Regions from separate parts of the Bacillus sp. S10(2024) genome, predicted to be linked through region 4. Evidence: predicted binding sites of a transcription regulator. Region 4 holds the regulator's gene; each other region holds the start of a gene.
What was found. The regulator Rex, encoded in region 4, represses fermentation and respiration genes when NADH is low (regulators of the CRP and FNR family bind a similar motif). The targets are predictions, from matches to a motif close to TTGTGAAATATTTCACAA.
Positions count from the first base shown of each region.

Region 1: the regulator Rex is predicted to act here: its motif matches at 2,624-2,641, upstream of AB1280_RS20360 (L-lactate dehydrogenase).
Region 2: the regulator Rex is predicted to act here: its motif matches at 4,601-4,618, upstream of AB1280_RS11245 (formate/nitrite transporter family protein).
Region 3: the regulator Rex is predicted to act here: its motif matches at 3,028-3,045, upstream of AB1280_RS22060 (nitrate/nitrite transporter).

Region 1 covers NZ_JBFLUR010000002.1:4,018,963-4,025,132, reverse strand. Annotated here, with positions in the region: gene AB1280_RS20370 (phosphatase PAP2 family protein) at 1-444, shown strand, start outside; gene AB1280_RS20365 (PTS transporter subunit IIC) at 545-1,558, opposite strand; gene AB1280_RS20360 (L-lactate dehydrogenase) at 1,579-2,529, opposite strand; gene AB1280_RS20355 (spore coat protein) at 2,866-3,114, opposite strand; gene AB1280_RS20350 (hypothetical protein) at 3,128-3,313, opposite strand; gene AB1280_RS20345 (TetR/AcrR family transcriptional regulator) at 3,409-3,966, opposite strand; gene AB1280_RS20340 (MBL fold metallo-hydrolase) at 3,970-4,692, opposite strand; gene AB1280_RS20335 (acyl-CoA dehydrogenase family protein) at 5,463-6,170, opposite strand, start outside.
Region 2 covers NZ_JBFLUR010000002.1:2,175,080-2,181,249, reverse strand. Annotated here, with positions in the region: gene AB1280_RS11270 ((Fe-S)-binding protein) at 1-316, shown strand, start outside; gene AB1280_RS11265 (LutB/LldF family L-lactate oxidation iron-sulfur protein) at 335-1,756, shown strand; gene AB1280_RS11260 (LutC/YkgG family protein) at 1,756-2,466, shown strand; gene AB1280_RS11255 (prepilin peptidase) at 2,580-3,290, shown strand; gene AB1280_RS11250 (cyclic-phosphate processing receiver domain-containing protein) at 3,303-3,617, shown strand; gene AB1280_RS11245 (formate/nitrite transporter family protein) at 3,667-4,515, opposite strand; gene AB1280_RS11240 (TerC family protein) at 4,730-5,536, opposite strand; gene AB1280_RS11235 (alpha/beta-type small acid-soluble spore protein) at 5,923-6,108, opposite strand.
Region 3 covers NZ_JBFLUR010000002.1:4,333,668-4,339,837, reverse strand. Annotated here, with positions in the region: partial or broken gene AB1280_RS22075 (DUF2935 domain-containing protein) at 1-61, opposite strand, end outside; gene AB1280_RS22070 (DUF2935 domain-containing protein) at 55-894, opposite strand; gene AB1280_RS22065 (YmaF family protein) at 1,294-1,632, opposite strand; gene AB1280_RS22060 (nitrate/nitrite transporter) at 1,842-3,011, opposite strand; gene moaD (molybdopterin converting factor subunit 1) at 3,248-3,481, opposite strand; gene AB1280_RS22050 (molybdenum cofactor biosynthesis protein MoaE) at 3,478-3,948, opposite strand; gene mobB (molybdopterin-guanine dinucleotide biosynthesis protein B) at 3,945-4,466, opposite strand; gene AB1280_RS22040 (molybdopterin molybdotransferase MoeA) at 4,427-5,719, opposite strand; gene moaC (cyclic pyranopterin monophosphate synthase MoaC) at 5,815-6,170, shown strand, end outside.
Region 4 covers NZ_JBFLUR010000002.1:3,305,969-3,312,138, reverse strand. Annotated here, with positions in the region: gene rimI (ribosomal protein S18-alanine N-acetyltransferase) at 1-318, shown strand, start outside; gene tsaD (tRNA (adenosine(37)-N6)-threonylcarbamoyltransferase complex transferase subunit TsaD) at 318-1,334, shown strand; gene AB1280_RS16690 (ATP-binding cassette domain-containing protein) at 1,642-3,567, opposite strand; gene AB1280_RS16685 (redox-sensing transcriptional repressor Rex) at 3,751-4,380, shown strand; gene AB1280_RS16680 (YdiK family protein) at 4,404-4,610, opposite strand; gene AB1280_RS16675 (CPBP family intramembrane glutamic endopeptidase) at 4,613-5,341, opposite strand; gene groES (co-chaperone GroES) at 5,872-6,156, shown strand.

The sequences.
Region 1 (6,170 bases), 710 kb from region 4:
CTTATTTATTACTGCTTTGCAGATCGAAAACTCTATTATGTTACATTAAGTAGTGTCCTATTCGGGAAACTCACTTCCTTTAGCGTCTATTATATGTGGCAAACAACAGTAACACGCCCTGAAGTAATCGGCAATGATGTATTTGCTAATTTAGTACGCTATATTTATAGTCTCGATCAACCAGTGAATTGTTTTCCTAGTATTCACGTACTCACAACATTTGTCATTATGATTACAGCCTTTAAGCGAAAGGAACAAAGTAAATGGATGTACTGCCTGCTAATATTTGTTGGTGTGCTCATTATTTTGTCTACCTTATTTACAAAACAGCACGCCTTTGTAGATGTGGTAGCAGGTGTCGTACTAGGAAGCTTCCTCTATGCAGCCATGCACTATGTATTTGAATCACGTGAGCAAAAGATTACTGTGCAAGCCGGCGTATAATCTATAACAACAAAAGCAGACTGTGGCTTCTTCAGTCTGCTTTTCTCTATGTAAGAGGAGATTTTCAAATTGGCATATTTTAAAACACTCTTACTAGTCTTTAAGATTGTGGTACAGTCATGTCGCCAGGTTTAATGCGACCTGTTTTTTTCAAAATCATATACAGTATATAAGAAACAGCTACTGGAATTACGATATAAGTAATCATCATCGCTGGAACAACGCTCAATCCTTTGCTTGAAATCAAATTAATTGGTGCGATTAAAGAACTAAGTCCAAGACCTGCAATTTCTTTCCCTGCTGTGATTTGGAAGACAAGCGCTGATACAGGACCTACAATCGCACTCGCAACAACAGTTGGTACAAGAATCATTGGATTTCTAGTGATATTCGGAAGTTGCACTTTCGGTGTACAAAGAGCTTGCGCTAAAATACCGCCTAAATTATTTTCTTTCGCAGAAATAACAGCGAATCCAATAAATTGAGCGACGCATCCTGCAAGTGCAGCACCGCCTGCCACACCATCTAAGCTAAGTGCAATTGCTAGAGCTGCTGATGACGCTGGAGACATTAATAACAACCCCCAAACAACTGCAAGTACAATAGACGCGATAAACGGGTTACCAGCTGAGCTATCTTTAATAAATTCCCCAACTGTATTTAAGACCGGCGTAATATTTTGAGATAACCAAATACCGACTAAACCTGAACCTAATATTGACGCAAACGGAACGAGCATCATATCTAAAGCTGTTTTTCCGCTTAACCGTTTACCGATATAAATCGCTAGCGTCGCTGTTAATAACGCACCGATTGGTTCGCCAGTTTTAATCATTAAACCGGCTGTAGTAATCGAAATCGCTCCAGCTCCAATCGTTCCTGCAACCATCGCTGAGAAAATGACAAGTCCATTTGCTCCGAGCATAAAAGCAATCCCTGCTCCAATTGCCGGCGCCATAAGTGATTTCGCAACAATTCCGATTGTAATTAACGTTGGAATATCGACAATTCTTCCTATATTCTCAATCAGTAGGCCAATTCCAAGAGATACGAAAATACCTTGTGCAATTCCTGCAGACCCTTTAAATATACGAGGCATGATATATTCCTTCATCTGTTTTACCTTCATCTAATCTAGCAACCAATTATTTTCATATAGTCACGTAAAATATCATTTGATTGTGCAAATTGACTTTCTTCAGCTTCTGTTAAGCTCAGCTCAACAATCTCTTTTACACCATCTCTTGTTATGATAGCTGGGACACCTGTACAAATTTCATACTCACCATATTCACCATCTAGAATTGTTGATACAGCCATAACACGATAATCATCATTAAAAATAGAACGTGCAATATAAGCTAAGGAGTTCCCGGTGCCGTAATAAGTTGTTCCTTTTCGTTTAGAAATTTCTAAACCCGCTTTTGCAGTTTGTTCAACAATCGAATCTAAATCAATATCTGCAAATCGTTCTTTTTGCTCTTCTAAAATTTGGAGAATTGGTTTTCCGCCAACTGTTACGTGAGACCAAGCAACCATTTGTGAATCGCCATGTTGTCCTAATGAGTAACCGTGAATGCTACGCGGATCCACCTCAAATATTTCAGACAAAATTGTTCGTAAGCGAGAAGAATCTAAAGATGTTCCAGTACCAATCACACGGTTTCTCGGAAGACCGGATAGCTTCCAAACTTGGTAAGTCATAATATCAACTGGATTAGAGGCAATTAAGAAAATACCTTGAAATCCGCTGTTCATAACCTCTGACACGACACTTTCCATAATTTTCGCACCTGCTCTTAAAGTATCCAGACGACTTTGTCCTGATTTTGGAGTAGGTCCTGCTGTAACAATAACAATATCCATATCCTTACAGTCTTCATAAGTTCCTGCATATACTTTTGTTCTTGTATTTGTAAAATTCATGCAGTGTGACAAATCCATCGCTTCGCCAACTGCTCGTTCATGATTAATATCAATTAACACTAATTCTTCACAGATTCCTTGATTCACAATAGAATACGCACAGCTAGATCCAACTAACCCAGTACCTATAATTGCAACTTTTCTTGTACTTCTATTCATGATGATCTCCCCTGCTTCCTAATATAGCCTTCTTTGTTTTATATAACTCACACGTTTTATTATAGAAGCTTTTACCATAGAAACCATGTACAACTTGTGAAAAGTATCACAAATAATATAGACATTTTATGTCCCTTTGCACATAATTCCGACAAAGTTCCGAATGTTTTATTTTCACAAAAAAGCGGGTAACGTCTCGATTACGTTATCCGCTTTGAAATATTTCTGTTTTTATCCCGCTATTTGCGGGCAGTATTACTGCCCGTAAAAGCCCAATTGATGAGAGCTGATAATTAGCGGGCGATGAAGGTAACCCCCACTGATTAAAGTTTCACTTTATTGTGCATTCAATTGACTTTTTAACTGCTGTACAACCATTGGATTTGCTGCAGCTGCTGGTTGATAATAGCCTTTTTGCATCGCATATTCATATAAATTACGTTGCCTTACTTCATCTTGATTACGAATTTGAATTAACGTTTGATGTAATTGTTCATTATTCGCTTGCGCAATGTAATTTGCATAACCCGTTAAACTTGCATTTAACCCGGCTAAGTAATCGTTCACCATATCTTTTTCATTCATATTCTCTGCACTCCTATCCTAGAAACGACATTAATCGCTGTTTCGTATTTTGTGCATCTTGCACATCTTTTTGTAACATTTGCTTCAGCTGCGGGTCCGTACATGTCTGTGCATACTCTTGTAATTTGTTAATAACTGTTGCATGCCCGCCAATCAGATGACGCAAATTTTCTACTTCAAGTTCAGTTAAATTTTGCATTGTGACGACCTTCCTTTCTTTGTTCATTCACGATTTAGTATTTATTTCTTTTGAAATTGTATGCACGAAAAAACCTTAGAATCGCTTCTAAGGTTTTATCCTTTCATCACATACAGTCCTTTAATAAATGTTTCCAATAATAAATGTAAACTCACATCTAACTCCAGCGGCAACCCAAATCCGCCTTGTTGTTCAATTGACGCAAATCCGTGACAAATACTTCTTAGTCCGCGCGTCGCATGAAGTACATTCTCTCCTTCTAAGCCGTATTGCTGTAAAACCCGAAGACAAAGCTCTACAATTCCGTCTCCTGCTTGTTGCACTTCTTCATCCCGTAAAAAAGTTGCTTCATACAATCCAGGATGTTTTCGGACAAATGATACGTACGCTTCTCCTAATGCATGAATTGCTTCGTCCATACTTTTATCCTCAACCGCCTCTTTCAGTGCCCCGTGTAGCTGCTTTATTCCGTAAATACCAAGATGCTTTCGGACATCTTGTAACCCTTCCACATGATTGTATAGAGAAGGAGAACGTATTCCCAGCCTTTGCGATAATGACGCTAATGTTACTTCTTGTATGCCATTTGTATCTGCGATTTCTGCCGCTGTGACTACAATTTTCTGTAATGTAAGTCCGATTCTCGGTGACATAAATTAACCCTCTTTCATACTTTCTATATTTCGCTTTGCTTCCTCAATGGCACAGTCTATTGCAGCGCCTGGATTATTTATCATTTTTCCATGCCCTGCCGCGAGTAAGGAAGGCTCATATTCTCTTAGCCTTTCTGCACTCTGTAATGCTACTTCTTTACTCCACGTTGCCATTGCAGGAAACGGAAACCAAAATTTCATTTGTCCCGAAACAGCTGTGCCCCCTCTTGTTTGAAATGCATCTCCTACAATAAGAGCGTTATTTCGTGTATCAAGAAACGACATGGAGCCTGGTGTATGTCCAGGTGTCATAATCGCAAGAAGCGATCCAATTCGGTCTCCATCCTCTAATAAAAAATCTGGTCTCGTCTTCACCTTTTTAGGTACACCGCCCTTTATCGGCGTATTCGGTTCATCTCTTTGTAATGTCGTATCTCCTTCTAACAGCCTTGCGTCCCGCTTAGAAATATAAACTGGAACATCAGGAAGTACTTCTTTTAATGCGTCTAGTGCACCGATGTGATCATCATGCGCATGTGTTAATACAATATTAGTAATCGGCTTTCCTATTTTCTCAGCCGTTTGTAAGATGCCTTTTGCGCTATATGGCAAAGCCGCATCAATTAAAGTTAAACCATCTTCTTCCTCTACAAAATAACAATTTATAGGAAACACTCTTGGTAAAAATGACAATTGATATACTGTTTTTTCGTGCACCATTCTCATATTTCCAGCTCCCCTTCCGAAAACTAATGGTATTAGTTTCATTATACTAATGCCATTAGTTTTCGTCACTAGAAATTCCATTTTTGGGCAAAAAAAGAAGTAGCCGTTTTATATTAAGTAGTTCCGATAACGTGAAGAAACATTAGAATAGCATTGTAAATCAAGGAGAAAAGTCGTACAGGTTTTATTCTCGTTTTTTATTTTTATATAAGATTTTATTGAGTTTTAACATGCTGATATTGGCTATTGTCACACAAAAATTTCAGGTGTAATTTTTGTTGTTATTTGAGGTTTTAAGGGGGTGAAAATCTGAAAAATAAGGTAATTTATGTTAAAATAATTATAGAGATTATGATGTTGCTTAATTTAATTAAAGGGCAGGTTTATGGTAAAAACTAAATTAGTAATTGATTTATGAGAGGGCTGTTGTTTTTGAAATATTACCTATTACTAGCAACTAATATTACATTGTTGATAACGTTTTTTGTTGATGTGTTTAATGATTGGAATAGTGTATGTGGAATAATAGGTTTCTTTTGTCCATTTGTTTCTGCTTTTTCACTTAGTTATATGATGGCTAAAGATTGGAAAAATGATATTCATATAAAGATTAATGTTATTGGTCAGACATTAGTAGGTTTTATTTCAGTTGGATACATAGCATTTATATTTTTTATTCTTTAATTTCTCTTTATACAACTATCGAGTGCGTCAATATATTGTCAAACGCGAAAGAAAGAGCTGCCTCAAAGGCAGCTCCTTCTTATTTATTAAACTGTATAACGCTCATCCTCTAACACTTTCGCTGCAATTTCACGTTTCTTCGGAATAACGTTAATTGGTGTGTGACGTGTTAGCTTACGAAGTGCAGATAACATCATGCGCAGCATATCGCCATTTTCAACAGCGATAATTGTTTCTTTTGCATCTGCTTCGATTTGGTTGAATGCTTCTTGGCAGAATACTTCTGTGTAAAGAACTTTTTGTTTGTTCTTCTCAAGGCCAGTTACTTTGATTGCTTTTTCTGTACGAAGAACAGCTGATTCCATTGCGTATAAGTTATTTACGATATCCGCAATGTTCACAAGAACTTCTTGTTCTTTGTCTAAGCCTTTACCGTATTTTTGAGCAGCTAAACCAGCAACCATTAAGCCAATTTTCTTCGCATTTTTCACTAAATGTTTTTGAAGCGCTAATGGCTCATCGCCTACTTCTTCTGGCATCATCATCATTAACTGTTCTTGTAATTTTTGTGCTTCTTGTAAAAGTGGTAATTCACCTTTCATTGCTTTACGCAAGAACGTACCTGGTACGATTAAGCGGTTAATTTCGTTCGTACCTTCGAAAATACGGTTAATACGAGAGTCGCGGTACATTCTTTCAATCTCGTACTCTGCCATAAATCCGTAACCACCATGGATTTGGACACCTTCATCCACTACGTAATCTAATACTTCAGAACCGAATACTTTGTTTAA
Region 2 (6,170 bases), 1.1 Mb from region 4:
TAAATCTTGTCATATGACGCGTATACTAGGAGTAAAGGAAGCTCCAGGCATTTTATTATCAAATGTGAAGGGCTTAGAGGTGAGAGAACTACCAAATGTACAAAATTGTTGCGGTTTTGGAGGAACTTTCTCAGTAAAAATGACGCCAATTTCTGAACAGATGGTAGATGAAAAAGTGGATAGTGTCATGGAAACAGGTGCTGATTATTTAATTGGAGCGGACTGTGGGTGTTTGTTAAACATTGGCGGGCGTATCGAGCGTTTGGGGAAAAATGTGAAAGTAATGCATATTGCTGAAGTATTGAATAGCCGCTGATGAAGGGGGAAGTAAGCTATGTCTATGAAAACAAGTGATAAAAAATTTAATGATCGTGTTGGTGAAAATCTTCAAGATTCGTTTATGCGCGGAGCAGTATCATCCGCACAAACGCGTTTATACACAAAACGTTTAGAAGCAGCTGAGGAGCTAGGTAACTGGGAAGAATGGCGTGAGCTTGGTGAACAAATTCGTCAGCATACGCTAGAAAACTTAGATTATTATTTAATGCAACTGAGTGAAAATGTATCAAAACGAGGCGGCCATATTTTCTTTGCGAAAACGAAGGAAGAGGCGGCTGAATATATTAAACAAGTAGCTGAAAAGAAACAAGCGAAAAAAATTGTCAAATCAAAATCGATGGTAACAGAAGAGATTGGTATGAACCATGTCCTTCAAGAAATCGGTTGTGAAGTTGTTGAGAGTGACTTAGGGGAGTATATTTTGCAGGTAGACAATGATCCGCCATCTCATATTGTTGCGCCAGCACTTCATAAAAATAGAATGCAAATACGTGATGTATTTAAAGAAAAATTAGGATATGAAAACTCCGATGATCCATATGAGATGACGAAGTTTGTTCGTAAAATTCTTCGTGAAAAATTTATGGATGCAGAAATCGGAGTGACAGGATGTAATTTTGCAGTTGCTAACACAGGTTCTCTTTGTTTAGTAACAAATGAAGGGAACGCAGATCTTGTTATGTCTATTCCGAAAACACAAATTGCGGTAATGGGTATGGAGCGTATGGTTCCAACGATGGAAGAGCTCGATGTTCTTGTCGGCTTACTTTGTCGTAGTGCTGTTGGTCAAAAACTAACAAGTTATGTAACTGTAGCAGGACCAATTCAAGAAGACGAAATTGATGGACCAGAAGAGTTCCATTTAGTTGTTGTAGATAATGGACGTTCTGAAATTTTAGGTTCTGAGTTCCGTGAAGTACTGCAATGCATTCGCTGTGCGGCATGTATCAATGTATGTCCGGTCTATCGTCATGTTGGTGGTCACTCTTACGGATCCATTTATCCTGGGCCAATTGGTGCGGTATTAACACCGCTTTTAGGTGGCTACGATGATTATAAAGAACTTCCATATGCATCTAGTTTATGCGGGGCATGTACAGAAGCTTGTCCAGTAAAAATTCCATTACATGACTTGTTATTAAAACACCGCCAAGTAATCGTGGAAAAAGAAGGACGTGCACCGCTTGCAGAAAAACTTGCGATGAAGATGTTTAGTATGGGCGCTTCTTCTGCGGCTTTATACAAAATGGGATCGAAAATGGCGCCAGCTGCAATGAGCCCATTCACATCCGGAAACCGGGTTTCTAAAGGTGTGGGACCGCTTAAAAATTGGACGGAAATTCGTGAATTCCCAGCGCCAAGCAAAGAAAGATTCCGTGATTGGTATAAAGAGCATAAGAAAGGCGGGAATAACTAATGGCAGGAAAGATTCAAAACCGCGATGCATTTTTGGAAAATATCGCAAAACAGCTTGGACGTGAACGGAAAACAGAAGGGGTACAGCGTCCAGTATGGAAAAATAATGTGAATGTAGAAACGTTAAATGATTACTCGTCAGAAGAACTATTAGAAGTATTTAAGAAACAATGTAACAACATTCATACAACTGTTATTGAAACAAATCGAGCTGAATTAAGTGCTGCAATTAAGAAAGTTGTCACTGAAAACGGCGGCGGACCAATTATGCTATCTCAAGATGATCGTTTTGAAGAGTATGGATTGGAGCAATTATTTGAAGCGGAACTTCCAAGTGAAAACGTAGAAGTAAATACTTGGGATCCAGCAAAGAAAGAAGAAAACATGAAGTTAGCGGAAAAGGCAAATATCGGAATTTCCTTTAGTGATTATACATTAGCGGAATCCGGTACAATTGTCGTGCAAAGTCATAAAGGAAGAGGACGATCTTTGCACTTTTTACCGACTATTTATGTAGCGATTATTCCACGTGAAACAATCGTGCCGCGTATTACACAAGCGGTACGTGATTTGAATACACGTGTAGAAAATGGAGAAGCACCGGCTTCTTGTATTAATTTTATTACAGGGCCAAGTAACTCTGCTGACATTGAAATGAACCTTGTCGTTGGTGTACATGGACCATTAAAAGCATTTTATTTTGTTGTATAAAATGGAAAAACAGGCCTAATAAGGGCCTGTTTTTTTTATGGAGAAAGATACATTTTTGAAAATACAATATGTTATCTTTTCCTGTTATACTAGGCGCGAAAGGGGAGGATAAAATGCTATTATATGTATATGCTTTTTTCACTGGTTTGATATTAGGCTCTTTCTATCACGTTGTTGCTTATCGAATTCCGCTCGGATATTCCATTATAAAACCGCGCTCACACTGTTCTCATTGTTCCCATGTATTACAACTAAAAGAGCTGATCCCCATTTTATCATTTTGTATCCAAAAAGGAAGGTGCACGCACTGTAATATAAAAATCTCGTATTTTCATCCTGTATTTGAAGGTATTGCAGGAGTATTGTTTCTTCTTGCAGCAGTTTTTGTTGGTTTCAATGAGCAGCTGATTATCGCGTGGACGCTGTTATCGCTTCTTTTCATTGTTTCTATTACAGATCTTCTTTATATGGTAATTCCAAATCAAATTATATGCTTTTTTACAGGACTATTTCTAATAGAACGTTATTTTATACAGCCATTGCTATGGTCGGATGGATTATTAGGATCACTGGTTATGTTTATGCTCTTATATATCATTCAAACTATTTATCCAACAGGAATCGGAGGAGGAGATGTGAAATTATTTACTTTACTTGGTTTTGTAGTTGGAACAAAGGCGGTACTGTTGTCACTTTTTTTCTCATCCTTATTTGGTCTTTGTTTTCTTATCATTTTTATTGCGCTTAGACGGATGACGTATAAAGAACCACTTCCCTTTGCACCTTTTATTGCACTTGGTACAATATGTACATACAGTATGTAGAGGAGGGATAATATGAATGTATATATGGATGATCAAAGACCGTGCCCAGGTGGCTTTACATTAGCGACGACAGTCGAACAAGCGCTGGAGCTTATTCGAAATAATAAGGTATATACATTATCAATCGATTATAATATGGGATTTCGTCAAAGAAATGGGTTATATTTCATAGATGCATTTTGTCAAGAACGATTACATGTGGAAGAAATTCATTTGCATACGAATGATTCGATAGGACAACATTATATGTTAGATCGGATTCAAAAAGGAAAAGAGTCTGGAGAAATTTCTTCGTCTATTGTTATTAAATGTGTTGGAAGTTACTAAAAAAACAAGCATTCCAATCAATCTGGAATGCTTGTTTTCGACGCATTTTTTATTTTACATGTGCTGGTAATGGAATAACTTCTTCAGTTTGTGCGGAATCGATTTCTGGTTTTACAGATTCTGTTTCACTTTTTGTTTTAGTCAAATAATGATACACCATACCAACAAATACAGATCCACCAATTATGTTACCGATTGTAACTGGAATTAAGTTATGAATTGCATTCGCAAAAGAAATTGTATCAGGATGTGGAACAAGTAAAGCAATAGAGAATAGTGACAGATTTGCGATGCTGTGTTCATATCCTGATAAGAAGAAAGCAAATACAAGAAACATCATTACAAGTATTTTAGCTGTATCTCCTTTTACTTGAGAAGGAAGGAAACAGGCAAGACAAACGAGCCAGTTACATAAAATAGCTTTGAAAAATAAGTGCATGGTTGATGCGCCCATTTTTCCTGCGACAACTTCATTTAATAAGTGATTGTGACTTATCGTTTCAAAAATACCAGTTGCATAAAAGAGTGCTGCGAAAAATACTGCCCCTACTAAGTTACCTACATAACAAGCTCCCCAGTTGCGAAGTGTATCACCAATTGTTGTTTCTTTTCGTAAAGTTGAAATGGTGAAATACATTGTATTTCCTGTAAATAATTCAGCTCCCCCATATATGATTAAAATAAGTGCAACTCCAAAAAATGAAGAAGATGCTAAATATGTTGCAGGTGAATGTGCATCATGAAAAAAATTCCCTAACTTAAAACATACTATAATAACAAAGCCGATATAGATACCAGCTAGCGCTGCTCGAAGAAAGTATTCCATTGGATTGTTATTTAGCATTTTTGTCTTTTTCTTTGCAAGTTGTATAACGTAATCTACTCCTTGTTCTAGCATAAAACATTACGCTCCTTCAATACATCGATTATTAATATTCTTTATATGATTAAAGTACACGTATTTGCGCTCACTTTCAATAAGTTTGTTCAATATTTCACAAAAAGGACACCTTTTTTAATGAAAGCGCTAACAAAATGTTGTATAATATAATACATTTTCTATAATTGAGAAACCCCACCTCTATTTGAAGAAAAAAGAAAAAGCGCTGAAGTTACAGCGCTTTTTCGTTATATTGTTTCGAATTTTGTTGTACATTTGGAGTTGTTTCTTTTGATAAGAACCAACCACCTGCACCAATTGCAAGCAATACAACCCAAAATATAATTTTCCAAGTAGTTGATTCTGGGAATCCATGTGGAATAACGCCTAATGCAGGGTGAGCTAACGTATAAACTGCTAATTTCACACCAACCCAGCCTACAATCATGAATGCAGCAGTTTCCAATCCAGGTTTACGTTGCAGTAAGTTTACGAAAGCGGATGCGGCAAAGCGCATAATAATTAATCCAATCATACCGCCTGCGAAAATAACAGCAAACTGTCCGATGTCAAGCTCGCCAATTGTACCAAGGTTTGTTTTCGGTAATGTCATTGCTAATGCAACAGCTGCTAAAATAGAGTCAACAGCAAACGCAATATCAGCAACTTCTACTTTGAATACAGTCCACCAAAAGTTTTCTTGTTTTTTCTTTGTTTCTTTTTTCTCTGTTTTTTGATGAGCTGCATTCTTTTTTACATACGTTTTTACAAGATGGTTAACAGCGATAAATATTAAATAAACGGCACCGATTGCTTGCACTTGCCATACATCGACAAGAAATGAAATCATAAACAATGATCCAAAGCGGAATACAAATGCTCCTGCAAGTCCGTAGAATAAAGCCTTTTTACGTTTTTCTTCCGGTAAGTGTTTTACCATAATTGCAAGGACAAGTGCATTATCAGCTGCTAAAATCCCTTCCAAAGCGACTAAAATAAGTAATACCCAACCATACTGCACTAATAAAGATAGTTCCATTTACATTCTCCTCTCGTTTGTATAGCGCTAAACAAAAAGAAGAAAATTCCCCATTGTTTAGCTTTCCTCAAAATAAGCTCTATCAACGGCGGAGGAATTTAGAAATGAATGCAAAAAAGACCTCTGCCGTTAATAGGCAAAGGTCTTGCTAGACATATGTAATAAAATATGCCAACAAAGCCGGAGGAATATGATTCCACGTAATGACGACTTTGTTTCAGAGAATATTTTCTCTGACGCTACTCCCCTTCGGAAATATGCTATTACGTAAATTATATAAGTAATAGTAAGGTCTGTCAACCTGTTAAAAGACTTTCGCGTGAATATTTCATATGTAGTAAAGAGGCAGAGAATATCTGCCTCAAATCCATTTTTTATTTTATTTATTATCCACGTAATTGTTGCTGTGCAAGGGAAACAAGACGTTTTGTTACTTCACCGCCGACAGATCCATTTGAACGAGCAGCTGTGTTAGATCCTAAATTTACGCCAAATTCTTGTGCAATTTCATACTTAAATTGCTCTAGTGCTTGTTCAGCACCAGGAACAAGTAGTTTATTTGTTTTCGCCATAGTATAATACCCCTTTTTTCATTTTCAGCTTATAACAGCTGATGATGTTATTGTATGTGTTT
Region 3 (6,170 bases), 1.0 Mb from region 4:
TAAAGAGGAAATGCTTCGCTTCTCTTACAACGTGATCCGCTAGTAAAGGATTAATTACATTCTAGATTGTGATTTAACGCTTGTAAGATGCGCATCAAACATATCAATTATTTCAAGGAATCTATCAGCTTCACGGAAAACATGGTCTGCTAATAGTGGGTGAATGATACTCTTTATTTTACATTGCTCGATTAAATCACGTGCCGTTTTCTTAAAGTCCCGAAGAGATGTGACTGACACACGATTTTGATCCAGAAATTGATCTAAAAGAGGCACTGTTTGAGATTGTGGTTTCATAGATTCTAAGTCAATTGCTTGATACATCAATTCATCAAAATCATTACTGAAATTCCGGGCCATATCTACAAGCTTTCTTTCCGATGGATCAAGAAGATGACCAATAAATTTAGCATGGTCTGCCATAATCCTTAAAAAGAAAACATTTTCTTTAATAATGGCATCAGGAAGAGCATTCAATTTACCCTCATTTAATTCAATTAAACGATTTCTAAAATAATCAGCTTCCCTACTTGTATGATCAACTAACAGTGGAAAATTATTTTGCCCTGGCAATTTACATGTGAGAATTAATCCTAGAATTTTTCGTTTAAATCCGAAAATATTAGTTGCAGCTTGTTGTACTTCTGAATTAAATCTTTTTATTTGCTCAGGATCTGTTTGGTTTGTATAGGAATGCGCAATTTGTTCGATATGTTCAAACAATCGGTAAAATTGATTAGCCTCTTGGATTAGTTGAGTATCCTCACATCTAAACCCCAATCGAAGAAATAAAGAATGCTCTTTCATGATTCTAGACCAAAAACGAATTTCATTTAATGATCGTTCAACAAACGCTCCAGATGTAACACCCGTATCAGGATGTAATCTATCCATTCTCAATCCCTCCAGTAAATACTATGCTAGTTCTATTCCTATGAATAGATATATGTAAAAATACCAGCAATAAAAGTTCAGTCTGGCTATAAAAATAATCTTATTCTTTCTATTCATCACAACATAAATAATAATAATTCTAATTTATTTACCAAACAGACGACTCCAACGTGATTTCTTCTGTCCTGAAGCTACTATTAGGCGCTGGCGCTTTAATTATTAAGAACAAAAACAAGCTGCCATTTAACATAACTTGATCCCTCTAATCGTGGGCAGTAAAACCCCACCTCAAGATGCAGAGAAAAGCAAAGAAGATAAGTGGGGGATAACTGCTGGCATGCGCCCGATTGGTTCAACTGACCATTCGGAGAAAAGGCATCTCCGAACGGAAGTTTCACTTTATTTATCACCCGGGGCAGGCTGATCCACTCCCTTAACATGGTGTTTATGCCCATTATTTTCCGTCGTATAAAAATCGTAATAATGAACATGCATTCCGTTTCCAACTGGAATTGCTGGTCCTGAATACGCCTTGTAATAGTGTGTATGTCCATCTTCGAACAATACATATCCTTCTGTATAATGTATATGCCCGCCCTCTTGTGTCTTAATGGGGGGAGATGTTACATCTAGGCATTGATGTACATGCCCGCCCACAACAGATGTATAATCCACTGACCCATGGTTATGATGTGGCACAAAACCAGAAACAAAATCATCTTTTCCCACCCTGTTCACTCTATCCATTCTCTTCATTCCCCTTATGCATAAAGATAAACTCTATAAACTAGTATGCTTATACGATCGAGATAATTCCTCTCAAATTTATCCTACTGCTTTTAGAAAAGGAGAGCCTGATTGGTGAGAGCTTTCTATGAACAATCTCTCCTAAAAAATTTAAAAAGATGTCTCCAAAATCGCAACTTGGAAACACCCTCTTCTACTCTTTATCTATGCTGTAACATCGCAACTAACTTCTCTTGACTATACATCCAAACAGTAATAACTAAACAAGCAAGCGCTACTTCTGATAACGCCATAAACCCAATTGCATAATGGCCTGTTAGTTGGAATAATAACGTTAAGATTAATGGCGGGAAGAAACCACCAAGTCCGCCAAGTGCCGATACAAGACCATTTACAATACCAGCTTGCTTGGAGAAATACATTGGTACAAGTTTAAAGATTGTTCCATTTCCAGTACCAGCGCAAAAAGCAACTAATAAACATCCGAATGTGTATACATTCATCTTTGGCATAAATGATAAAATAATTCCTGCTAATGTTAAACCGGTAAAGACAAAGATTAAAATTTTAAATGGATTAAATTTGTCGCCGAGCCAGCCCCCAATTGGACGCATGATTGTTGCTAAGGCGATAAAACCAGCTGTACGTAATCCAGCATCTACTTTCGCTAAGCCAAAGTGAGATACAAGGAAGTTCGGTAAATAAACTGTAAATGCGACGAACGAACCAAACGTTAAGAAGTAGAAAATACATAAGAACCAAAGTTTTTCATTTTTATATACACCTTTAATTTGTTCCGTTAATGATGTATTTACCTTTTTCTCGTTACGATCTCCTAACAGGAAGTTTGCTAATGCAAATGCAGCGAGTAAGATTAAATACATTTGTACCGTTGTTCTCCAGCCAAATGAAGTTGCAAGTACTGGTGCAAGAAAGGATGTAACCGCTGTTCCTATATTTCCTATTCCGTATATTCCGTTTACAAAACCATGCTTTTCTTTCGGATAGTATTTCAGAAGAGATGTTACCCCTACAGAGAATACCGCGCCGCCAACTCCGGCAAATAAACCGCCAATAATTAAATCTAGCATCGATGTTGCTATACTAATATAAAAGACAGGGAATAATAGAATAATAAAACTAATAAAGAATAGTTTTCTTGCTCCGTAACGATTGGTCCAGTAACCAATTGGAATGCGAAGAATAGAACCTAAAATTACCGGTACTGCCGTGACAAGAGAAATCTGTCCTGCTGTTAATGCAATGTCTGCTTTAATAAATGGCATTAAAGAAGATAAAATCACCCATACCATAAAGCCAAGTATAAGATTTGAAGTTTGTAACCCTAACTGAAAATTCTGATTTTTCATTAATCTCTCCCCCTATTTGTGCAATATTTCACATTTTCTATTGCTTCCCTCCTGCCTAATCACGCTCTTTCCCGCTATTCGCGGGCAATAATCCTCCACCTCAAGATTGAGAGAAGCGAAGAAGATAGGTGAAGGATAACTGCCCGTAAAAGCCCGATTGGTTCAACTAACCATCAGTGGGGGATAAAGCCCCCACTGATGGAAGTTTCACTTTATCATGATTAGGCAGGAAAGAATCACCCGCCGCTTACCGGTGGAATCAACGCAACAACATCACCATCTTGAATCATATCGTCTTCATTTGCATACTCTTCATTAATTGCTACCATTATGTGCTGTGAAAGGGAAACATTGTAGTCTTTCGTTACAAGCTCCTTCAGCTCTGCTACCGTAAGGTTTTGTACATCAATTTGTAATTGGTGTGTTCCAGCTTCTTCTTGTAAATGAGAAAATAATAACACTGTAATCATTCTACATTCTCCTTTCCTGGCTCTCCGTTTGGATACGATGTTTGCTCTAATTGATCGCCAATCCACTTCTCACCGTCTTCCCAAAACTCTTTCTTCCAAATAGGAACAATTTGTTTAATTCGCTCCATAATGTACTCATTTGCCTCGTATGCAGCTTTTCGGTGCGGCGTTGATACAGCAACAACTACCGCAATATCAGAAATTTGCAATGTGCCGATGCGATGCGAAATTGCCACATATGTTCCTGGCCACTTTTCCTTCGTTTCTTCCCCAATTTTGGCAAGCATTTTTTCAGCCATCGAACGGTACGCAGCATATTCTAAGTAAAGCGTACGGCGTCCTTTCGTAAATTCTCGCACTGTACCAATAAATGTCGTCACAGCGCCGCATTCACGGTGAATCACTTTCTGCGCTACTTCTTCAATAGAAATCGGTGTATCTACTACTTCAAAATACGTATTTGTCATTTTGTATCCCTCATTCTTTGTACGAACCAATTTATATACTTTTCATCTTCTGTTATATGGAAGACTTGATAATGTTCTTGCCCTGTTTTTAGAGCCTTATTCCATGTAATAACAGCAATCACATTTTCGACACTTTCTAATAAAGAAGCATCTTCCTCTAACCGAAGTAAAACAACTTTTGGATATCGTTCTTTTTTATATCCTTCAACGATTATGACTTCCGCTTCAAAACACGTATACAAACGAATGATTTTTTCTAAAGACCAGTCGCGCTCAGCGGATAAAGACAATAATCCATCCCCTTCCACTGCGTTGACAATTGCTCCAGCCAGGCGATGACGTTCGCTATCTTTTTGCAGGGGCAATTCTGGATATCCTCCGTGCCCATGATGCTTAATCGCTCCTACTTTCACACCTTCATTTGTTAACGCTTTAATCAGCTTCTCTGTCAATGTTGTCTTCCCGCTATTCTGATACCCTACGATTTGTAAGACTGGAACGGCTCTTTCCATGGCCACTCACTTCCTTGCTCTCTGTCTAATAAAAGGACAGTAACTGTCATACCTTCTTCAAAACCACGCGTGCCACCTGGCAAAACGATAAACGCATTCGCATCAGCGAGTGAAGAAACCGCACTGGATTTATCAAGTCCAACTGGCACAACTTGCAGCCTTCCGTTTACAATTTCTACTTTCCCTCTAACAAAGCGTGTAAATGGATTTGCTTTCGGGAACCCCTTCATTAAAACGGCATCGCTGCGGTACATATGAGGCTCTTTCATCTGTAGAAATGTTCGAACAACCGGACGTACAAACAATTCAAATCCAACATAACAAGCAGATGGATTCCCTGATAATCCAAACAATAACTTTCCATTTACTTCTGCTACTGTCGTTACACTTCCCGGACGCATCGCGACTTTATTGAACAGTACGTTCGCTCCAAGCTTTTCATAAATAGCTGGCAAGTAGTCATAATCACCAACTGACACACCGCCTGTCGTAATGAGAATATCGACTTCTTCCATTGTCTTTTTTACCATCTCATAACAAGTATCAAAGTCATCCGCAAATTGGCCATAATATCGAACCGTTCCTCCTGCTTGCATAATTTGCGCACCGATCATATATGAGTTACTGTTGCGAATTTTCCCTGGTTCAAGCGGCTCATGAACTTCTAACAATTCACTTCCTGTCGTCACAATTCCAATAACCGGACGCTTTATGACAGCTACTTCACTATAACCAAACGTTGCAAGAAGCGCTGCCACTCCTGGATTAACCATCGTTCCTTTTTCAACAAGTACATGATGCTTCCTTACATCTTCACCCTTACGAGAAATATTATCGCCTGACTGAAACGGACGCTTCAATTTCATATATGTCTTTTCGTCTTTTTGGGATCCTTCCGTAAGCTCCAGCATGACAACCGCATCACAACCAGTTGGAATTGCTGCACCAGTCATAATTCGCACCGCCTGAAATGCCTTCACTTCCTCTGTAAAAACAGAACCAGCTCCAATTTCTCCAACAACTTCAAACTCGGCCGGATGTTCATAACTTGCTTTCTTCGTATCTTCTGCCCGAACTGCAAAACCATCGTACGGCGATCGGTCAAAATGAGGCACATCATGATCAGCAGTTACATCTTCCCCAAGAATTCGTCTATAACTTTCCGTAAGTGGTACGCGCTCAATTTCTCCGCGCTGTGCATACTCCATCACACGCGCTACTGCATCGCTAACAGCAATTGGTATTCGTTTTTCTAGCATCATTTTCACCCCATATTTGCAAAATATCACATCTTTATTACACTTATTGTTGTACAATGCTAATCATAATAGCAATTACTTCAAGGAGGAATTTCATGTCTTCATTTACTCATTTTAACGACCAAGGCCGCGCCAAGATGGTGGATATTAGCGACAAAAAAGTTACTGTACGCACAGCTATCGCTCGTTCAAGCATCATTGTGACAAAAGAAATTTATGATAAAATCACTCATAATGAAATCGGAAAAGGCGATGTCCTAGCCGTTGCACAAATCGCTGGTATTATGGCCGCAAAGCGCACTTCTGATATTATTCCGATGTGTCATCCACTACTTCTAAAAGGTGTTGATATTTCCTTTGACTGGCATATTGCAGATGAACAATATCGTTTACTTATTGAAGTAAAAGTAAAAACAGAAGGCAGCACCGGCGTTGAAATGGAAGCCTTAAC
Region 4 (6,170 bases):
GCGCACTATGTTGTGTTGGAAACAGAGGAAGGAATTATAGGCTATTGCGGACTTTGGATTATTCTTGATGAATCACATATCACGAACATTGCTATATTGCCCAAATACCGTGGTCTAAAGCTTGGAGTAGCGTTGTTACAAGAGGTAATGAACAAAGCGAGAGCTTTTGGAGCAAAGACGATGACACTTGAAGTACGTGTTTCAAATGAAGTTGCGAAAAAGTTATATCGAAAATTTGGTTTTCAAAATGGCGGAATTCGTAAAAGATACTATACAGACAATTATGAAGATGGTCTTGTAATGTGGGTGAATTTATGATGAAAAAAGATACAATTATTCTTGGTGTTGAAACAAGCTGTGATGAAACGGCTGTAGCAGTTGTGAAAAATGGACGAGATATTTTAGCGAACGTTGTAGCTTCGCAAATTGAAAGTCATAAACGTTTTGGTGGGGTTGTTCCAGAAATTGCATCTCGCCACCATGTTGAACAAATAACGGTTGTATTAGAAGAAGCGTTAAAAGAAGCAAAAGTGAAATTTGAAGATATTGATGCAATTGCTGTTACTGAAGGACCAGGCCTCGTTGGCGCATTGTTAATTGGGGTGAATGCAGCAAAAGCAGTAGCTTTTGCGCATAATATTCCTTTAGTTGGTGTGCATCATATCGCAGGACATATTTATGCGAATCGTTTAGTACAAGAACTACAATTTCCATTACTGTCTCTCGTTGTATCAGGTGGACATACAGAGCTCGTTTATATGAAAGAGCATGGTTCATTTGAAGTAATTGGAGAAACGCGAGATGATGCTGCTGGAGAGGCGTACGATAAAGTGGCGCGTACGTTATCATTACCGTATCCGGGTGGACCTCATATTGATCGTCTTGCGCATGAAGGAGAGCCGACAATTGATTTGCCTCGTGCATGGCTGGAGCCTGATTCATATGATTTTAGTTTCAGTGGATTAAAATCTGCAGTTATTAACACTGTGCATAACGCAAAACAGCGCGGAGAAGAACTTACCCCTGAAAATTTAGCTGCTAGTTTCCAGGCAAGTGTAATTGATGTATTAGTAACAAAAACAATAAGAGCAACAGAAGAATATGGTGTAAAGCAAGTGCTTCTTGCTGGTGGAGTAGCAGCCAATAAAGGATTACGAGCACGCTTAGAGGAAGAGTTTACAAAGAAAAAAGATGTTGAACTTATCATTCCTCCGTTATCCTTATGCACAGATAACGCTGCTATGATTGCTGCTGCTGGTACGATTGCATATGAGCAAGGAAAGAGAGCAACGTTAGCATTAAATGCAAACCCTGGTTTGGATATTGAATCATAATTCAAGAACGGTTAGTTGTGGATAGAGAAATCCTTTTTGATAAAAGATATAATTTTATACACAGAATTAACCACAACATGTGGATAAAACCTACATTATCTGTTGATAATGTAGGTTTTTTTGTGAGTATAAAATGTGGATAAATATTATCGTTCTTGTGGATAACGTGGAAAACTTTTGTTTATATTGAAAATATAAAGGTAAATCTGTGAATATTACTGTGGATAAAGTGAAACTTCCATCAGTGGGATCTTACTATCCTAAAATAGCAGGATAAATAAAACGGTCAGTGTAATCACTGACCGTTTCATAGTTGTAATTCTTCCCATTCTTCCATACATGCTTCTAATTGTTCTTGAAGTGTTTGTTTTTTTGCTGTAATATCACTGGCTCTCTCGTAATCAGCGTATACTTCTGGAAGACAAAGTTGTTCCTCTAATGCCGCGATTTGTTCTTCAATTGCTGCAATCTTTTCTTCTAGTTCTTCAATTCTACGCATACGTTGGCGTTCTTGCTTTTTACGTTCTTTTTCTTCGATGTAATTTAATTTTTCTTGTGCCACTTGTTTTTGTACAGGTTTATTTGTTTCTTGGTCTTCAAGTTCAGCGCGTTCGAGCATTTCATTTTTCTTTTCTATATAATAATCGTAATCACCGAGGTATTCCTCAGCTCCACCCTGGGATAACTCAATCACCTTTGTGGCAATGCGATTAATGAAATAGCGGTCATGGGAAACAAATAAAATCGTTCCTGGAAAATCAATAAGCGCATTTTCTAAAATTTCTTTGCTGCTTAAATCTAAATGGTTGGTCGGTTCGTCTAAAATAAGTACATTTGACTTTTGCATCATAAGCTTTGCAAGAGCTAAACGTGCCTTTTGTCCACCGCTTAAAGAAGAAACGGGTTTTAGAACGTCGTCACCAGAAAATAAAAAGTTCCCAAGTACTGTGCGAATCTCTTTTTCTGGTTGCATCGGATAATCATCCCAAAGTTCATCTAATACACGTTTTGATGATGTTAAGTTTGCTTGTTCTTGGTCATAATATCCGATAGAAACGTTAGAACCAAACGAAATAGTACCGTTTAAAGGGCGAAGTTTATCCACAAGAGATTTTAATAAAGTGGATTTTCCGATTCCGTTTGGACCGACTAGCGCAACACTATCACCTCTCGTTAATTGGAAACGAATGTTTTGAATAATTGGCTCATTCTCATAGCCAATTGTCACATCTCTTACTTGTAATACATCATTACCACTTTGTTTATCGATATCAAAGTGGAAAGAAGCGGATTTTGTATCGCCGATTGGTTTGTCCATAAGTTCCATACGATCTAATTGTTTTCGGCGGCTTTGCGCCCGTTTTGTTGTAGACGCACGGGCAATATTCTTTTGGATAAAATCTTGCAATTTTGTTACTTCTTCTTGCTGTTTTTCGTAACGTTTCATCTCTTGTTCATATAGGGCCGCTTTAAGGTCTAAGTATTTACTATAGTTTCCTGTGTACTTTCGACTTTGTTTATTGGAGATTTCATATACTTGTGTGACAAGTCTATCTAGAAAGTACCGATCGTGTGAAACGATTAAAATAGCCCCAGGATAACCTTGTAAATATTGCTCGAGCCACGTTAATGTATCGATATCTAAATGGTTGGTTGGCTCATCGAGAATAAGTAAATCTGGTTTTGTTAATAATAACTTCCCGAGAGCTAAACGAGTCTTTTGTCCACCGCTTAATGTGGAGATTGTCGTTCCGTGTGTTTCGGGAGGAAAACCAAGACCGCTTAAAACAGAACGAATATCAGCTTCGTATTGATAGCCGCCTTCATTTTTATAGTCTAATTGTAGACGATCATATTCTGCTAACAATTTTTCATAAATGGTTTCATTTGTGAAGTTCTCTTCTTTTCCCATTTCTTGTTCTAGTCTGCGGAGTTCTTTCTCCATGCGTTGTAAGTGAAGAAAGACCGTTAGCATTTCATCCCAAATTGTTAATGATGTTTCAAGACCAGTGTGCTGCGCTAAGTAACCGATAGATACATCTTTCGGCTTTATAATTTCGCCGCCGTCATGGGATAATTCTCCGGCAATAATCTTTAATAATGTAGACTTTCCTGCGCCATTACGCCCGACAAGTGCAATACGATCGCGCGTCTGTACTTCTAACTTAATGTTTGAAAGAATCACTTCGGCGGCGAACAACTTGGAAAGGTTATTCACTTGTAGTAAAATCAATGTTTTCACCTCAAATATTTTCTTAACTTTGCCATGATTATATTTCTCAATCATACTAAAAATAGTGTATAGTTGAACATAAATAGAGAAATTCTCTCTCTATTATACAAGGAAAACTATCAATGCTAAACTTCCGTACATGTTTCAATCACTTGAACAGATAGGAAGAGAGGAGGGGGTTGCATGGAGCAGCCTAAAATTCCGCAGGCAACTGCCAAAAGATTGCCTCTATACTATCGATTTATCCAAAACCTATCGTTATCTGGTAAGCAACGCGTATCATCTGCAGAATTAAGTGAAGCGGTGAAAGTGGATTCAGCGACAATTCGAAGAGATTTTTCATATTTTGGGGCATTAGGGAAAAAGGGATATGGCTATAATGTAAATTATTTATTGTCGTTTTTTCGCGAAACACTTGATCAAGACGATGTAACACGTGTAGCATTAATTGGGGTAGGTAATTTAGGTACCGCTTTCTTACATTACAATTTTACGAAAAATAATAATACAAAAATTGAGATGGCATTTGACGTTGATGAAGAGAAAGTTGGAAAAGAAATCGGCGGGATTCCAGTATATCATCTGGATGAGTTAGAAGAGAGACTATCGGGTGATATAAAAGTGGCAATATTAACAGTGCCTGCTTCTGTTGCACAAGCTGTAGCAGATCGCTTATCACATACGAGCATACAAGGTGTTTTAAACTTTACACCTGCTAGGCTAAACATATCAGAACATATTCGAATTCATCATATTGATTTAGCGGTAGAGTTACAAACGCTCGTGTACTTTTTGAAAAATTATCCACAATAAAAACGCAGGAATCTCCTGCGTTTTTATTGTGGATAATTTTTCTGGCTATCTTTTTTCGGTTTAGAAAAAAGAAGGCGAATTGCCAAATTAAAATCAACTGTTGCCATTATGGCAAGTAGTATTGTGTAAAAGTTCCAAATCGTGTCTTTCACACTTGTGATTGCTAAGTATGTAAATATACAACCTAGAAGAAAATACAAAGTTGCCATAACAAATGGTGAATTTCGCATGTTTAAAATCCTCCGATGAATCCTTGCAGTTTTTCAGCTTTTTCTAGATAGGGACGAAGTACGAATGTAATTAACATAACATTTGTATTCATCATAACATGAGCCATAATTGGTACAATAATTCGTTTTGTTTGTACGTATAAAAATGAAAAAACAAGTCCCATGGAAATATACACTAATAAATGTGTAGGGTCAAAATGAATGAGAGCAAATATAAGCGAACTTACGATTGCTGCGATAAAGAAGTTATATCGTTTATATAGTGTGCCAAATAGAATTTTTCTAAATACAATCTCCTCAAGAATAGGAGCAAATATAGATGAAACAATCATAAATAATGGCGCAGCTTTTATAATATCGATAATGTTTTGTGTATTTTCAGATTCTGCTTTAATTTTAAAAACTTGTGTTTCAATTGTGCCAGCAATAACTTGGGCAAATAAAGCAAGAAAAACTCCTAGAATAATCCACCCTATCGTAGCAGGTATGTTTGTTTTTCCGCGATTCCATTTTTCGGATTCTGTATCATTACGGAGTAACACAAGGATGATGATAAGAGCGATAAAGAAGCTAATCAGTCCCCAATGTGCACTTGCCAGTTGAACTTTTTCTTCAAAGGTCCGGTGTCCATTATTGTATACTCCGCTTTTTAAAAGAATCCATCCACCGATTATACCTGATAATTGCATCAAAATATATGTAACAATAACCCACCAATATTGTCTCTTCAATTTCGTAACTCCTTTTTGAATTTTTTGTAAAGAAAAAGGAAAATGCTCTATCCATAGAGAAAACAACTTATGGCATCTTTCTTATTGTAACATAGGAGAAGGTGAAAAAAAGATGGAATCTCTATCATGTGCAAGTTAAAAAACGCCATAGGCCCCTTTCTTTTTAGAGGAGGACGAGAGTAGTTGGCCGTGCTTAGAAGCAGTCAGAGCCTTTTCCTGCCACATACGATGTTTATAAACAAAGGGAGCAAGTAACGGTCATGTTGTATTTTGTATAGCAGTGACTTAATATGTCGGAAAATTAAAATGGATATATGTATCAATGCATCTTCCATTATGTAATTATTAAGTAAGGTATAAACACTTTGGAACAAGTGGAAGAGGGGATAAAATAGTTTTCCGAAAAATTACGATTTTTTCACTTGCAAAAGAAAATGAGATTCTTTATTATAATAAGTGTGTTAGCACTCGAAGTGTTAGAGTGCTAATAAATATAAAATTTACATAATAAATTGAGGAGGTTGTTGTTCATGCTAAAGCCATTAGGTGATCGCGTTATTATTGAACTTGTTCAGGCAGAAGAAAAAACAGCAAGTGGTATCGTACTACCAGACACTGCAAAAGAAAAACCACAAGAAGGTAAAGTAGTGGCAGTTGGTACTGGTCGTGTGCTTGAAAATGGTGAGCGTGTTGCTTTAGATGTAGCTACAGGAGATCGTATCATCTTCTCAAAATATGCAGGTACTGAAGTGAAATACGAAGGTACAGAATACTTAATTTTACGTGAAAGCGACATCTTAGCAATTATTGGTTAATTATATAAATCTTT